Regions from separate parts of the Bradyrhizobium sp. 153 genome, predicted to be linked through region 1. Evidence: predicted binding sites of a transcription regulator. Region 1 holds the regulator's gene; the other holds the start of a gene.
What was found. Region 1 encodes HrcA, which represses chaperone genes, less so after heat shock. Its sites were predicted from a motif close to GTTAGCACTCNCNNNNNGNGAGTGCTAAC; they were not measured.

Region 1 (7,354 bases):
CATCGGAAAGCGCTCCGTTGCCGTGCTCGTGCCCGACAACGCCTATGGCAACGTGGTCGAAGCCGCCGTGAAGGCGGCAGTGCCGCGGCGTGGTGGGCGCATCGTCGCGTTCGAGAAATACGGCGCCGACCGCGCCACCCCAGCTCGAACCGTGGCGCAGCAGCTCGGCAGTGCGGACGCGCTGTTCATTGCCGACGACGGCGATGCCGTGGTTTCAGTGGCGGATGCGATGACTGCGGCGGGTGCGAATTTGCGCAACATCCAGCTGCTCGGCACCGGCCTGTGGGACAATCCGCGCGTCTATGCCAGCGCAGCGTTGCAAGGCGGCCTCTATGCCGCGCCGGATCCGGCCGGCTTCCGCGCCTTCTCCGGCCGTTACCGCACCAAATATGGCGCCGAGCCGGTGCGCACTGCGACGCTCGCCTATGACGCAGTCGCCCTCGTCGCCGCACTGGCGCGCACGCAAGGCACGACGCGCTTCTCGCCCGACGTGCTGACCAACCCCTCAGGCTTTGCCGGCATCGACGGCCTGTTTCGCTTCCGCCCCGACGGCACCAACGAGCGAGGACTTGCGGTGATGAAGGTGACGACCGGCGGCGGGGTTGCGGTGGCAGGCTCGCCGAAGAGTTTTGGGGCGTAGCGCTTACGCCGCCAGATCCGCAACCACCGCATCCAGCACGGGGAAGCCACTGCTCGTCACGCGCAGCCGGCCCGTGGCGTCCACCGTGATCGCGCCTTCCTCGCGCAGCAGCGCAATGCGGCGGGGGTCGAGCGGGCGGCCCGAGAGGGCTTTGTAGCGCTCAGGGTCGATTCCCTCGGCGAGCCGCAATCCCATCAGCAAAAATTCGTCGGCGCGCTCCTCGCTGTTGAGGAGCTCGTCGGTGACGACGCCGTCGCCGTTGGTCTCGACCCGCATCAGCCAGGCTTCGGGGCGCTTTTCGGTGGCGGTGGCGTGCCTGATACCATCGATGTCGAGGCGGCCATGCGCGCCGGGACCGATGCCGGCATATTCCTCGCCGCGCCAATAGACCAGATTGTGCCGGCACTCGGCGCCGCGCCGCGCGTGATTTGAAATCTCGTAGGCGGGCAGGCCGAGCTTGTCGCAGGTCTCCTGCGTCACGTCGTAGAGCGCGCGCGCGACGGCTTCGTCCGGCGTCTTCAATTTGCCGGCCTGGTGCAGGCCGAAGAACGGCGTGCCTTCCTCGATCGTCAATTGATAGAGCGACAGATGCTCGGCCGCTTCATCGATCGCGAGACGCAGCTCGTCCGCCCACATCGCCGGCGTCTGGTCGGGTCGGGCGTAGATCAGGTCGAACGAATAACGGTCGAACGAACGGCGCGCGATGGCGACGGCATCGAGGGCCTCGCGCGCACTGTGCATACGGCCGAGCGCCTTCAAGGAGGCATCGTCGAGCGCCTGGACGCCGAGCGAGACGCGGTTGACGCCGGCGGTGCGATAACCGGCAAAGCGTGTGGCTTCGACGCTGGTCGGGTTTGCCTCCAGCGTCACTTCGACGTCGCCTGCAACATGCCAGTGCTTGCCGATCGCATCGAGCACCGCGCCGACGGTTGCGGGCTGCATCAGCGATGGCGTGCCGCCGCCGAGGAAGATCGAGGTCACTTCACGGCCGGGTGCGCGCTCAGCCGTGGTTGCGATCTCGCGGGCGAAGGCGGATGCAAAGCGCGCCTCGTCGATCGCGGCGTGGCGGACATGGCTGTTGAAGTCGCAATAGGGGCATTTCGACAGGCAGAACGGCCAATGCACGTAGACGCCGAAGGCTTCCTTAGCGCGGCTCAAGGCAGATCTCCGCCAGTTTTACGAAGGCGCGGGCGCGATGCGACAGGCCGAGGCCGAGGGGCGGCAGGCCGTGCTTCTCGATGCTCTCCATCTCGCCGAAGGTGCGGCTATGGCCATCGGGCAGAAACATCGGATCGTAGCCGAAGCCGGCGGTGCCGCGCGGCGGCCAGACCAGCGTGCCGTCGACGCGCGCCTCGACCTCTTCGCGATGATCGTCGGGCCAGGCGACGCAGAGCGCCGAAACGAAATGGGCCTTGCGCTTGTCGGGCGTGGTCGCGCCGCGCTCCTGGAGCAGGCGCTCGATCTGCGCCATCGCCGCTGCGAAGTCTTTGTTCGGCCCGGCCCAGCGCGCGGAGAAAATGCCGGGCGCGCCGTCGAGCGCGTCGACCACGATGCCAGAATCGTCGGCGAAAGCGGCAAGCTTGGTCGCCTGCGCCGCCGCGATCGCCTTGATCGCGGCGTTGCTGCGGAAATCGTTGCCGGTCTCTTCGGGCTCGGCCAAGCCGAGCTCACCAGCCGACACCGCCTCGATGCCGTACGGCGCAAGCAGCTCCCGCATCTCGGCGAGCTTGCCGGGATTGTGGGTGGCGATGACGAGCTTGTCCGTGATTCGGCGGTGCATGGCCTATTGACTACGCCACAGCCAGTTTCTGCAAGTCCGCCAGACGCGCGACGCCCTTGCGGGCCAGCGCCATCAGCGCCAGGAACTCGGTTTCGGTGAACGGCTCGCGTTCCGCGGTGCCCTGCACCTCGATGATGCGCCCATCGCCGGTCATGACGAAATTGGCGTCGGTTTGGGCTTCCGAATCCTCGGCATAGTCGAGATCGAGCACCGGCGTGCCATTATAGATGCCGCAGGAGATCGCGGCGACGTTGTCGCGCAGCACATTGGCCTTGATCATGTTGCGCGCCTTCATCCAGTTGATGCAATCGGCAAGTGCGACCCAAGCGCCGGTGATCGCAGCCGTGCGGGTGCCGCCGTCGGCCTGGAGCACGTCGCAATCGACCGTGATCTGCCGCTCGCCGAGCGCTTCGAGATCGACGATGGTACGGAGGCTGCGGCCGATCAGGCGCTGGATCTCGACGGTACGGCCGCTCTGCTTGCCGGCGGAGGCCTCGCGGCGGGTGCGTTCTGAGGTCGCGCGCGGCAGCATGCCGTATTCGGCGGTGACCCAGCCGCGCCCCTGGCCCTTCAGCCACGGCGGCAGGCGGTCTTCCAGCGTGGCGGTGACCAGCACATGAGTATCGCCGAATTTCACCAGGCACGAGCCTTCCGCATATTTGACCACGCCGCGCTCCAGCGTCACGGGGCGCAATTCGTCGGGCGCACGGCGGCTTGGCCGCATGGGAAGTCCTCCAAAAACTCACGGGAAAGGCTATTCGCGGTGCTTGTAGGTGGGGTGAGGGTGGGCGGCAAGGTTTTTTCACCCCTGATTTCGGGCCCGCAAACGCCACGCTTGTCAGAAGCGTCCGGGATGGACAAATTATGAGTATCTGAGAGGAGTTACCGTCTGTGGCCCATCACGATCCGATGCATCTGATCGCGCCGCGCGCAGGCCTTGCCCAGCTCAACGAGCGTTCCCGCGACATCTTTCGTCAAATTGTCGAAAGCTATCTCGCGACCGGTGAGCCGGTGGGCTCGCGCAATATCTCGCGCCTGATCGCGATGCCGCTGTCGCCGGCCTCGGTCCGCAACGTCATGGCCGACCTGGAACAGCTCGGCCTGATCTATGCGCCCCATACGTCCGCCGGCCGGCTACCGACGGAACTCGGACTGCGCTTCTTCGTAGACGCCCTGATGCAGGTCGGCGACCTCACCGAGGCCGAACGGCAATCCATCCAGAGTCAGCTTTCGTCGGTCGGCCAGGCGCAATCGGTCGAGGCGGCGCTGGACCAGGCCTTGATGCGGCTGTCGGGCCTGACCCGTGCCGCCGCGGTCGTGCTGACGCCAAAATCCAACGCCCGGCTCAAGCACATCGAGTTCGTTCGTCTGGAACCGGAGAAAGCGCTGGTGATCCTGGTCGGCGAGGATGGCCAGGTCGAAAACCGCGTGCTGACGCTGCCGCCCGGAGTTCCCTCCTCGGCGCTGACCGAAGCCGGCAATTTCCTCAATGCACGGATTCGTGGCCGCACGCTGGCCGAAGCGCGGCTCGAGCTTGAGACCGCACTCGGCGAGGCCCGGGCCGAGCTCGATCAGCTGACGCAAAAGGTGATCGCGGCCGGCATCGCGAGCTGGTCCGGAGGCGAGAACGAGGACCGCCAGCTCATCGTCCGAGGCCACGCCAATCTGCTGGAAGATCTGCACGCGCTGGAGGACCTCGAGCGGGTGCGCCTGTTGTTCGACGATCTCGAGACCAAGCGCGGCGTGATCGACCTGCTCGGCCGGGCCGAGACCGCGGAAGGCGTGCGAATTTTCATCGGGAGTGAGAACAAGCTGTTTTCGCTGTCGGGCTCCTCCACGATCATCTCGCCCTATCGGGATGCCGCCGGCCATATCGTCGGCGTTCTCGGCGTGATCGGCCCGACGCGGCTGAATTATGCCCGTGTGATCCCGACGGTGGACTACGCCGCCCGCATCGTCAGTCGGCTTTTGGGGGGCTGACCGGCGTTCCCGATCACGGGCGCTTGATTTTCGTACGCTTAGGCACGATATCCGGGCCAACAATCCCTGGAAACGAGTTCGAGATTAGAGCCGATGACCGATCAAGACCGGCAACCCGAAGACACGACCGCGCCGACCGGCGAGCCGGTAGTGTCGAAGCCTTACATCATGCCCGACGATCCCGAGCCGGGCTCGGTCGAGACGTTGCAGAAGGAAGCGGCCGAGGCGCGTGACCGCATGCTGCGGACGCTGGCCGAGATGGAGAATTTGCGCAAGCGCACCAGCAAGGAGGTCGCCGACGCCCGTCTCTACGGCATTACCGGCTTTGCCCGCGACGTGTTGGACATCGCCGACAACCTCCAGCGCGCGCTCGATGCCGTACCGGCCGAGGCGCGTGCCGCGGCCGATCCCGGCCTGATCTCGCTGATCGAAGGCGTCGAACTCACCGAGCGCTCGCTGCTCAACGCGCTGGAAAAGCACGGCGTCAAGAAGTTCGATCCGCAGGGCCAGAAGTTCGATCCTAATTTCCAGCAGGCGATGTTCGAAGTCCCCGATGCGTCGGTGCCATCGGGCACCGTGGTGCAGGTCGTGCAGGCCGGCTACACCATCGGCGAGCGCGTGCTGCGTCCCGCCCTGGTCGGTGTCGCCAAAGGCGGCGCGAAGGCCGCGCCCGCGGCCAACACCAACGAGCCGAACAGCGCGGCAAACTGAACCTTGGCCTCATTCCGGGTTCGGCTCTTCGGGCCGCCCCGGAATGACTGCGCGAAATTATTACGCGGTCACCGCGATATCCGCAGACTGAATCCGCTTCACGCCGGCCTTGGCCATATCAGCCCAGGCCTTTGCCAGCGAACCCTGCGTGTCGATGCCGCGGCAGGCGTCCTCCACCACATAGACCTCGAAGCCCGCCTTGCGCGCATCGAGCGCGGTCCAGGCGACGCAGAAATCCGTGGCGAGACCGGCGACGAAGACGCGCTTGATCTTGCGGCCCTTGAGATAGCCGGCAAGGCCCGTCGAGGTCTTGCCGTCGGCTTCGAGAAAGGCCGAGTAGCTGTCCACCTCCTTGTGAAAACCCTTGCGGATGATCAGTTCGGCGTGCGGGATCGCAAGATCCTTTGACAGCGCGGCGCCGTCGGTGCCCTGCACGCAATGGTCCGGCCACAGCACCTGCTTGCCGTAGGGAAGATCGACGGTCTCGAACGGATTCTTGCCGGAATGCACCGAAGCGAACGAGATGTGCCCGGGCGTATGCCAGTCCTGCGTCATCACCACGTTCGCAAACGCTTTTGCGATCTTGTTGATGACGGGCACCACCTGCTCGCCTTCCTTCACCGCGAGGCTGCCGCCGGGCAGGAAGCAATTCTGCACGTCGATCACGAGCAGCGCGGAGGCTTCGTCAGGCTTGATTGACGCGGCCGCAAACAGCGCGGTTGGTGCGAGGCCCGCGAGCGCCGTGGTCGCAAGCGCCGCCAAGATGTGTCGCCGATCCAGCATCGTTCGTCTCCCCTCCAGGAATGAACCCAATGGAGGCCAAGCCTAGTTCCGCTTGTGTGCGAACAGAAGCCCGAAAATGCAGTCGGTCTTGGCGAGGGGTTGGGCTTGGGTCGGCGGATCCTCACCGCTCCCGCGTACGGGAGCTAGCCCTTCGGCTGAATGCCGTCGCGCACGGCGCGGAAGCGGGTGAAGGCGCTTGGCCATTGGTCGCGCGGGGCGCTGGCGATGATGCGCAGCGAGGTGCCGCCGCTTGAAAAGCGGATCCACTGCACCACCGTCACCGGAACCTTGTCCTTGCCGCTGACGCCGTCGATCCGGGTCTCGAAACCCTGCTGGCCGTTGATGCGGATCGGCTCGGACATGGTGACGCGCGACTCGCGCACGCCGGGGATCTGGAGCGCCGCTTCCTGGGCGAAGCGGGCGCGGTCGTCGGTCTGCTGGGGGGTGGCGCCAATCAGGCCGAGGATCATGAACGGCTTCGATTCATAGCCCGTGCTCTCGTCGCCGTCGGCCAGGATGATGCTCGAGCCCGGCGCCAGCGTACGGATGTCCTTGAAGTCGGCGAGATCGGTGATCTTGAACGGCATCAGCGCGATCTGCTCTTCGGCCGAGACCTGCTTGCGGGTGACGGCGGTCGCAAACATCTGGCGCACCGCTTCATCGCTGTAGATCTTGGTCGCATTCTCCGGAATCTGCACCGCGACATAGCCGGAGAAGCCGGCGCCCGGCACAATCATCGAATAGCGCCTCACCGGGGTATCGCCGGCCTTGCCGCTTTCGGTGGTGAAATAGGCAAGGCCCGCGGGGGTTTCGATCTTGTCCTGCTTGACGCCGTTCGCACCGGCCGGATTGGAATTGAAGGCGCTCACGACCTCGCCATAGGCCGCCGGCGGCAGCTCGGTGATCAGCACCTTGACATTGCCGTCCTCGCTCTCGAAGCCCGGAAAGGTCTTGGCCGTGCTCAGCCCGATCAGCGGCACCATGCCGAGGCGCAAGCCAGGCGGGTAAACGGCGTCGGCGGCAAGGGCCGGAAGCGCCGAGGCAATGAGGATGGCGAGCGCGGCGAGGGGACGGGTCAGCTTCATGGGCACTCTGATTGGTTCACATTGAGGCCGTTCGATGGTCGGCCACCGGGCCGCATTGTCGCGCGGAGCAGCTGTGCTGCGGCTGCCCGGCCGGTCCGCCTTTTAGCGGGTTTGGCCTTGTCGTAACAGGGTGGGGCAGATTGCGCTGGCGGGGCTTGCTGAGACCCGAACCTGTTAATATTTCCTCACCCGCAAGGGCGGTTGAGCCCGGATATGATCTTCCAAAACCCAATGTTTTCACGGCCGAAACTTGCGTTCGGTCCTTGCGGGCCCCTCCCCCCCTCCTATATGAGCCTCAATCATCGCAATATCGCGGATGTTTGATCTTAGGGGGTTTGGATCGGGTGCCTTCTGGGCCCAAACCAACCTGCCGCA
Region 2 (7,354 bases), on a different contig from region 1:
GAGTCCATCGGCGGGGCTTAATTTCCCCCTGGCATCACCACATAGTGTGCATGGCCCACTGGCAGACATCTATCACGCGACAACCACCGAAGACTAAGGTTGAGCTACGCCAGATGCTGACCGAGGCGGTCCGGAACACGCAACCCAGCGCGCACCAGGGCGTCAAGCCTGCACCGAGGGCTAAAAAGATCGTGGCTCGAGGCCGCCGACGTCGATTAATCCTGCCGGGCCACTGCACCTATCCACCGGCCAAGTTTACCCGAGATAGGATCAATTCCATTCGCGACAGCGTCAATTCGTAAAGGTTCAGTTTATGCGAAAACTTCCCAAGCCCACGGAACAAGAGATCAGCGAGGGACCTCAAACGGTATCGTTTCAGATTGCGAATGGGAACGCACGGCAGGGCTGCATTCTGCAAACCAAATTCCCAACGAAACTTCAGGCGCAGAAGTACCTTCTCACAAATTGGCTGACCATCGAAAAGATGGCTCGCGACGCTCTGGCGGCGGGAACCCTTGAAGGTGGCAAGATCAAACTCGCGCTGATCTAAACAGCTTATTCAACATAAACCTCAGCGTTTCTGCGTTTGCGGGGAGCAGCCATGCTGAATGATCGAGAGAATATCCAAAACGCGCTCCGCGAGAAGCCGCTCAAACTCTACGAGGTCATGAAACGCGCCAACATCGTGAATGACGAAGTGGGCCAATCTCTTCTATTGAAAATGAGAGACGAAGGCTTGGTGAAATTCGATATTCACAAGGGGCGATGGCTCATCGGATGATCCGCGAATTGATAGGAGCAACTTGTGCTGCTTCTACAGCGGTCTCTACCCTTGCGCTCCTCCTTTAAAGGTGAAGCAATAACATTCACGGCAGCTGCCGACCAGCCTGAGCGACTAACGGCGGCGACCTGGAAAAGGAATTATGATGAAAGCACCCGTTTTCGCAATTGACGAGCCAGAGCCGAAGAAACCGGTACGAGCCGATCGACCTCCTACCGATGGGTTCGCGACGATCATCGACGGCCATTTCAAGTCGGAGTTTGACACTGTCGACGCCGCTGAAGCATCAGGTCGAAAACTAAAGCCGGTTTATCCGATGCTTCAGATCGAGATCTATGACGCCGCCATGAAGGTCCGTACTTTGTTGAGCTAGCGAGCCTGACTATCGCATCGCCAATGGTAGCAGTTCGCTCGGCCGGATCCACGCCGAATATTTCTGGATTCAGTCCGGATTATCACGCTATTTCTGAGAACTGGCGTCCTTTCTGGTGTTGCCCCACGTTGCCCCCTGAGAGCGGTCAGCTTCATACGACTAGGGTCGGCGGGATAGAAAGGCCGGCATCGCTGCCGGACCTTTCTTTAACTTTTTGAGCGCTAAGCGGTTGGACTTAGAAGTCCATGCCGCCCATGCTGCCGCCCGGAGGCATCGCCGGACCGGCGCCGCCCTTCTTGGGCAGCTCGGCGACCATGGCTTCGGTGGTGATCAGCAGCGCCGCGACCGAGGCTGCGTTCTGGATCGCCACGCGAACCACCTTGGTCGGATCGATGATGCCCTTGGAGATCAGGTTGCCGTACTCGCCGGTCTGCGAGTCGAAACCGTAGGCGTACTGATCCTTTTCCAGAATCTTGCCGACGATGACCGAGCCGTCCTCGCCTGCGTTGATCGCGATCTGGCGGGCCGGGTAGGACAACGCTTTGCGCACAATCTCGACGCCGGTCTTCTGGTCGTCGTTCTTGGTGCGAATACCCTTGAGGTGCTCGGCGGCACGCAGCAGCGCGACGCCGCCGCCCGGGACGATGCCTTCCTCGACCGCGGCGCGGGTCGCATGCATCGCGTCATCCACGCGATCCTTGCGCTCCTTCACCTCGACCTCGGTCGCGCCGCCGACGCGGATCACCGCGACGCCGCCGGCGAGCTTGGCCAGACGCTCCTGGAGCTTCTCACGGTCGTAGTCCGAGGTGGTCTCCTCGATCTGCGCCTTGATCTGGGATACGCGCGCCTCGATGTCGGCCTTCTTGCCGGCGCCGCTCACGATCGTGGTGTTCTCCTTGTCGATCATCACCTTCTTGGCGCGACCGAGCATGTTGAGCGTGACGTTCTCCATTTTGATACCGAGATCTTCCGAGATCGCCTGCCCACCGGTCAGCACTGCGATGTCCTGCAGCATGGCCTTGCGGCGATCACCGAAGCCCGGCGCCTTGACGGCCGCGACCTTCAGCCCACCGCGCAGACGGTTCACCACCAGCGTGGCCAAGGCCTCGCCTTCGACGTCCTCGGCGATAATCACGAGGGGCTTGCCGCTCTGCACCACGGCTTCCAACAAGGGAAGCAATTCATTCAATTGAGATAGCTTCTTCTCGTTGATGAGAACGTAGGCATCTTCCATTTCAACGCGCATCTTGTCGGCGTTGGTGACGAAGTAGGGCGAGATGTAGCCGCGGTCGAACTGCATGCCCTCGACCACTTCGAGTTCGGTCACGAGCGACTTGGCTTCCTCCGCCGTGATGACGCCTTCGTTACCGACCTTCTTCATGGCGTCGGCGAGGAACTTGCCGATCTCCGCGTCACCGTTGGCCGAGATGGTTCCGACCTGGGCGATCTCGTCGTTCGAGGTGACCTTCTTGGAGTTCTTGACGAGGTCGGCGACCACGGCCTCGACCGCGAGGTCGATACCACGTTTGAGGTCCATCGGGTTCATGCCGGCGGCAACCGACTTGGCGCCTTCACGGACGATCGCAGCCGCGAGCACGGTTGCGGTGGTGGTGCCGTCGCCGGCCGCATCGGCGGACTTGGAGGCGACTTCGCGCACCATCTGCGCGCCCATGTTCTCGAACTTGTCCTCGAGCTCGATCTCCTTGGCGACGGTGACGCCGTCCTTGGTGATGCGGGGAGCGCCGAACGACTTGTCGAGCACGACGTTGCGGCCCTTCGGGCCGAGCGTGACCTTCACCGCATTGTGGAGAATGTCGACACCGCGCAACATGCGGTCGCGGGCGTCGACGCCGAATTTGACTTCTTTTGCTGACATGATGATCTCCGTTTTCAACTAGTCACACCCTCAGGGCCCCATGAATAAGCGGCTTTTGAGGGATGAGATTCGAATTGCGGGGCCTTATCCTTCGAGAACCCGGCGACGCAGAATCCCCAGGATAAGGAAAACTGGCTGGCGCTTACGCGGCCTTCTTCTTGGCGGCGGGCAGATTGGTGAGAACGCCCATGATATCGCCTTCCTTCATGATCAGCAGTTCCTGACTATCGAGCTTGACCTCGGTGCCGGACCACTTGCCGAACAGCACGCGGTCGCCGACCTTCAGGTCGATCGGGATCAGCTTGCCGGCTTCGTCGCGGCCACCGGGGCCGACAGCGACGATTTCGCCCTGCGAGGGCTTGTCCTTGACAGTGTCCGGAATGATGATGCCGCCAGCGGTTTTGTCTTCGGCGTCGATGCGCTTGATCACGACGCGGTCGTGAAGCGGACGGAATTTCATGCGTTCCTCCTCGGCTTTGTGATTATTTCTGGATTGGCAGTCGGATTGGGCGAGTGCTAACCGCTCTTCACATAAGCCTGCGACACGGGGGCGCAAGGGCTTCGGTCGAGGATTTAGACTTTAACTTGGTACCGATGTCGTTTCCGTTGGCTCTCGTCGACATAAGGCTGGCGGCGGACCTCGTGAAGCACGGTTCGGAGGGAAAGTGCGAACCTGCTGTACGAGCGGAGGTGATGGTCGCAAAAGGTCGAACAATTAGATCTGTTGCCGCCGGAGCCCCAGCGTCAAGGACCAGCTGACCGCGTGGACGCGCGAGTGTGCTGAACAAGATCGCGGGGGAGCTTTCGATCGGCTTACTGAGGATTTGCGACGTTCTCGTTTACGCACAGCACGTCTGCTGTGCGTGTGCCTCAACGGCTTTCTTGAGCGTTTCAACGTTGGTCTCGAGTTTCGTGAATCGTCCGTTCGCGTAGTACGCCAGCACGACCAGCGTCCCCAAGGCCGCGAGAAACTAATCCCAATTGATGTTGATAGTAAGCATTGGCGCAACCTAAAGCCTTTGCAGAACGCGTTCCAGGCGGGAGAAATTGCCAGATAGGGTGAGGGTCAGGCCAAGCGAAATTGGCCTTTTGCACGACGAGTAGACCGACAGCTCGTGTCCACTGCGCAGTCCATACTTGACTTCAAACTGCACAGGCATGGACCAGGACGCAAGCCGACGTCGCCACGTGCTCACTCGCAAGTCGACCAGTAGGCAATGAGCGGTCTAGAGATCGCGAGGCGGGGACCTGCCCGGAAGCTCGCCAAAGATGCCGGGCAATTCCCGTCAGTCCAAACACGGCGCTGCGGAACCACACATCATTTCCTGTCGCAGAAACTTTCGTTTTATTTTCGTTCGAGGCCGCATCATCGCGCACAAGCGAAGGCACGCAGGAACTCGCGCTAATTAGTTTGCCCGAAATCTCAAGAAAGTTTGCCGGCGGATGGAGCAAGCTGCCGTACGGTGTTACCCATGCGCATTTCGCAATTGTCTCGTTCCACTGCATTTCTATCTATGCGAGGACGGGGAGCAGAACAGTCGGCTAGCGCTTACTAGTAGATAGGAGTTTGGTCGTTGAGAACGAAGCCGTGTGCAGGCCGTTGAATCACGTTATACGAACACAAGCCGGACTCGAGCGTCGTAAGGGTCATCTGCAGTGACGAGCGCTGCCGGGATCGGTAACCGCCTTTTGGCAGCACTGCCGTCAGGAGACTTCGCTCTGCTCGCGCCGGATCTGGAGAGGGTCGCACTCGATCAGGACGCGCTGCTGTCGCGAATGGGGGACCAGGTCGAGCATGTCGTCTTCCCTCACAGCGGCGTCATCTCTCTCATGATCGACATGGCGGGTGGGCAGACCGTTGGTAGTGCTGTAGTCGGATGCGAGGGCGCCCTAGGCACACTTTCCGTGCTGGGCTCGTCGCCCTCCGCCATCACGGCCGTCGTTCGCGCGGCAGGCACCGCCTCGCGGATTTCCGTCTCGCGGTTTCACGCCGCTTTTAGCCGGAGCCCCGCAATCCGACGTGCGGTCCAGAGCCACATCACGGCGATGCTGGTGCAGCTTCAGCTCGGCGGAGCCTGCAACGCACTGCATCCGGTGGAAGCCCGGATGGCACGCTGGTTGCTAAGTTTTCGCGACCGTATCGACACCGATGTCCTGCCGCTGACTCAGGAAGCGCTATCGGAGATACTCGGCGTGCGACGAACAACGGTGACGCTCCTAATGCGTAATCTGCGTGCGTCAGGAGCGATTCGGTCGGATCGGCGAGGCCACATCGAGATCGACCCAATTCGACTCGCAGCAGCGGCGTGTGAATGCCACGGTACGATACGTCTCGAAGTCGAGAAGATTTTTTCGACGGTTACCGCCCCATCAGGCAACCCTGGCCTTGTTAGATCACGAACGCTCGACCAGCGGTGAGTCGGGCCCTGCCGCGCGACGGCAGCGCGCAGCCCGGCGCAGACGGACGGAAACGATTCCACTGCTCCGCCGATGCTGTGTACATCGGTGTGGTGGGGCGGATAAGCCGAACTGCTTAGCGGATCCGTCGGCGAGTCGAGCGTAGCGAAACACTTGAGCGCAGTCCGCGGCATCCTAGTCTCTTGCGCCGACTACCGGTGCGCCCGGCGAGGCACCGAGTGCCGATCCCGGCGAGAAGGAAGACCCAGCGCCGGCCACATAGGTTCTGCACAGACCCACGGAACACGTGGACAAGCCCGTGCCCAGCGATCCGTAATCCCTGCCACTTGCTAACCGCCGGGAACGAGCGAGGGGGAAGGATTCGTCCCGGCAGGAGCGATCTATATGCTGATGACGAAGGAAAGACGGCCGGCGATCTGGACCCTAGGCGGCTGCGCGATTTCCGCGCTGCAGGACGCTGGCGCCATCCGCGAGTGCGAGGAGCATGGATGGAAGCGGGACCGTGCCGACCCGCACGCCCGTGACCGAGCCCTGATATCGCGAGACAAGATCCGCCGCCCGGCCTGTCTCCCGATCAAGCCGCGGCTGAGATTGGGGACGTGTTGGATCGGCGACACTTGCCCGGAATGTCTTCCGCAAGACCACTGAGTCCCGCGCAGCGTTCCGAATTAGACCCTGCTCAACAAGTTCGAGCGTGTTCTTGATCGCCGGGGCGAGTCTCCAGTGATCAACGCTGGACGGTCGCCGCAATTTCTCGAATATCATCCGATGAGCCATCGCCCTTTGTGAATATCGAACTTCACCAACCCTTCGTCTCGCATCTTCAACAGGAGGGATTGGCAAGTTTCTTCATTCACGATGTTGGCGCGTCTCATGACTTCGTAGACTTTGAGTGGTTTTTCGCGGAGCGCGTTCAGGATATTTTCGCGATCGTTCAGCATGACTAGAATCCTACCGTCAAAAAGCGCGCCAGATCACTGAGAATACGAAAGCTGATCTTCCGTAACGACTCGCTCGATCTTCTCCGATTTGCACTTGATGCGGTATCTAATACGTCCATCTGCCTCGATGGGCATATGTTGAACGATGGTGTAAATCATTGGACGCTCAGTAGCAGCACGTCCTTGTGGCCCTTGTGGCTGGTGGCGAACGTCTTCATTCAGCTTGTAGGCGTATGACATGGATCTATCTCTAAACCTACAGCTGCTCTAACGCGGGCCGTACTGTGATGCAATGCAATACATCCTGTTGCCGTTCCGCTTCTGAGCCCTTCACGGACATCCGGGTAGCGCCGACGGATGCCGCTTTCTGGAAGCATGACTCTTCTATTTCGAAACCAGATGAGAGCCGCTCCGCCGTTCACGTTGCACCGATCATTTACTGATCCGCGGTTCTCATTTGGCCATTTGCAATCTCTGCTTTTACAACAAAATATCGTTCATTCCATGGCGTTCATCAGACTGGCGATGTTGATCGTCGCGAAGTTTGAGAATGTATCCGAGACGGCGTAGGGGAAAATGATCTTGTCGTGATGTCGCAACGCGCCGCATGTGTACACGACGTTTGGGACATATCCCTCACGTTCGGGCGGGTCGGGTCGAAGCAAGGGTTCATGCAGGCGCGCAAGTACTTTCGAGGGATCGTTCTTATCCAGCAACGCTGCCCCGATCGAATATTTCCGAACCGGCCCGACACCGTGGGTTAGCAGCAGCCATCCCGCATCCAGTTCGATGGGCGATCCGCAATTGCCGATCTGCACGAACTCCCACGGGAATTCGGGTTTCAGAAGCGCGTGGCCGCCATCGTCCCATGTATAGAGGTCGTCGGAATAGATGAGATAGAGATTTTCATTGTCTTGCCGGGCGATCATGGCATACCGGCCGCCGATCCTCTGCGGGAAGAGCGC

Region 2: a site for HrcA is predicted at 3,523-3,551, ahead of IVA91_RS09415 (co-chaperone GroES). Genes of this name have one in related genera too.

What each region holds. Positions count from the first base shown of each region.
Region 1 is NZ_JADPKH010000097.1:40,628-47,981, forward strand. Features, by position in the region: gene IVA91_RS24725 (penicillin-binding protein activator) at 1-640, shown strand, start outside; gene hemW (radical SAM family heme chaperone HemW) at 644-1,798, opposite strand; gene rdgB (RdgB/HAM1 family non-canonical purine NTP pyrophosphatase) at 1,785-2,420, opposite strand; gene rph (ribonuclease PH) at 2,431-3,144, opposite strand; gene hrcA (heat-inducible transcriptional repressor HrcA) at 3,312-4,400, shown strand; gene grpE (nucleotide exchange factor GrpE) at 4,494-5,111, shown strand; gene pncA (bifunctional nicotinamidase/pyrazinamidase) at 5,172-5,894, opposite strand; gene IVA91_RS24760 (hypothetical protein) at 6,038-6,979, opposite strand.
Region 2 is NZ_JADPKH010000033.1:27,529-34,882, forward strand. Features, by position in the region: gene IVA91_RS09395 (hypothetical protein) at 314-550, shown strand; gene IVA91_RS09400 (hypothetical protein) at 602-781, shown strand; gene IVA91_RS09405 (hypothetical protein) at 924-1,154, shown strand; gene groL (chaperonin GroEL) at 1,390-3,030, opposite strand; gene IVA91_RS09415 (co-chaperone GroES) at 3,173-3,490, opposite strand; gene IVA91_RS09420 (Crp/Fnr family transcriptional regulator) at 4,687-5,448, shown strand; partial or broken gene IVA91_RS09425 (hypothetical protein) at 5,833-6,096, shown strand; gene IVA91_RS09430 (hypothetical protein) at 6,210-6,389, opposite strand; gene IVA91_RS09435 (glycoside hydrolase family 130 protein) at 6,887-7,354, opposite strand, start outside.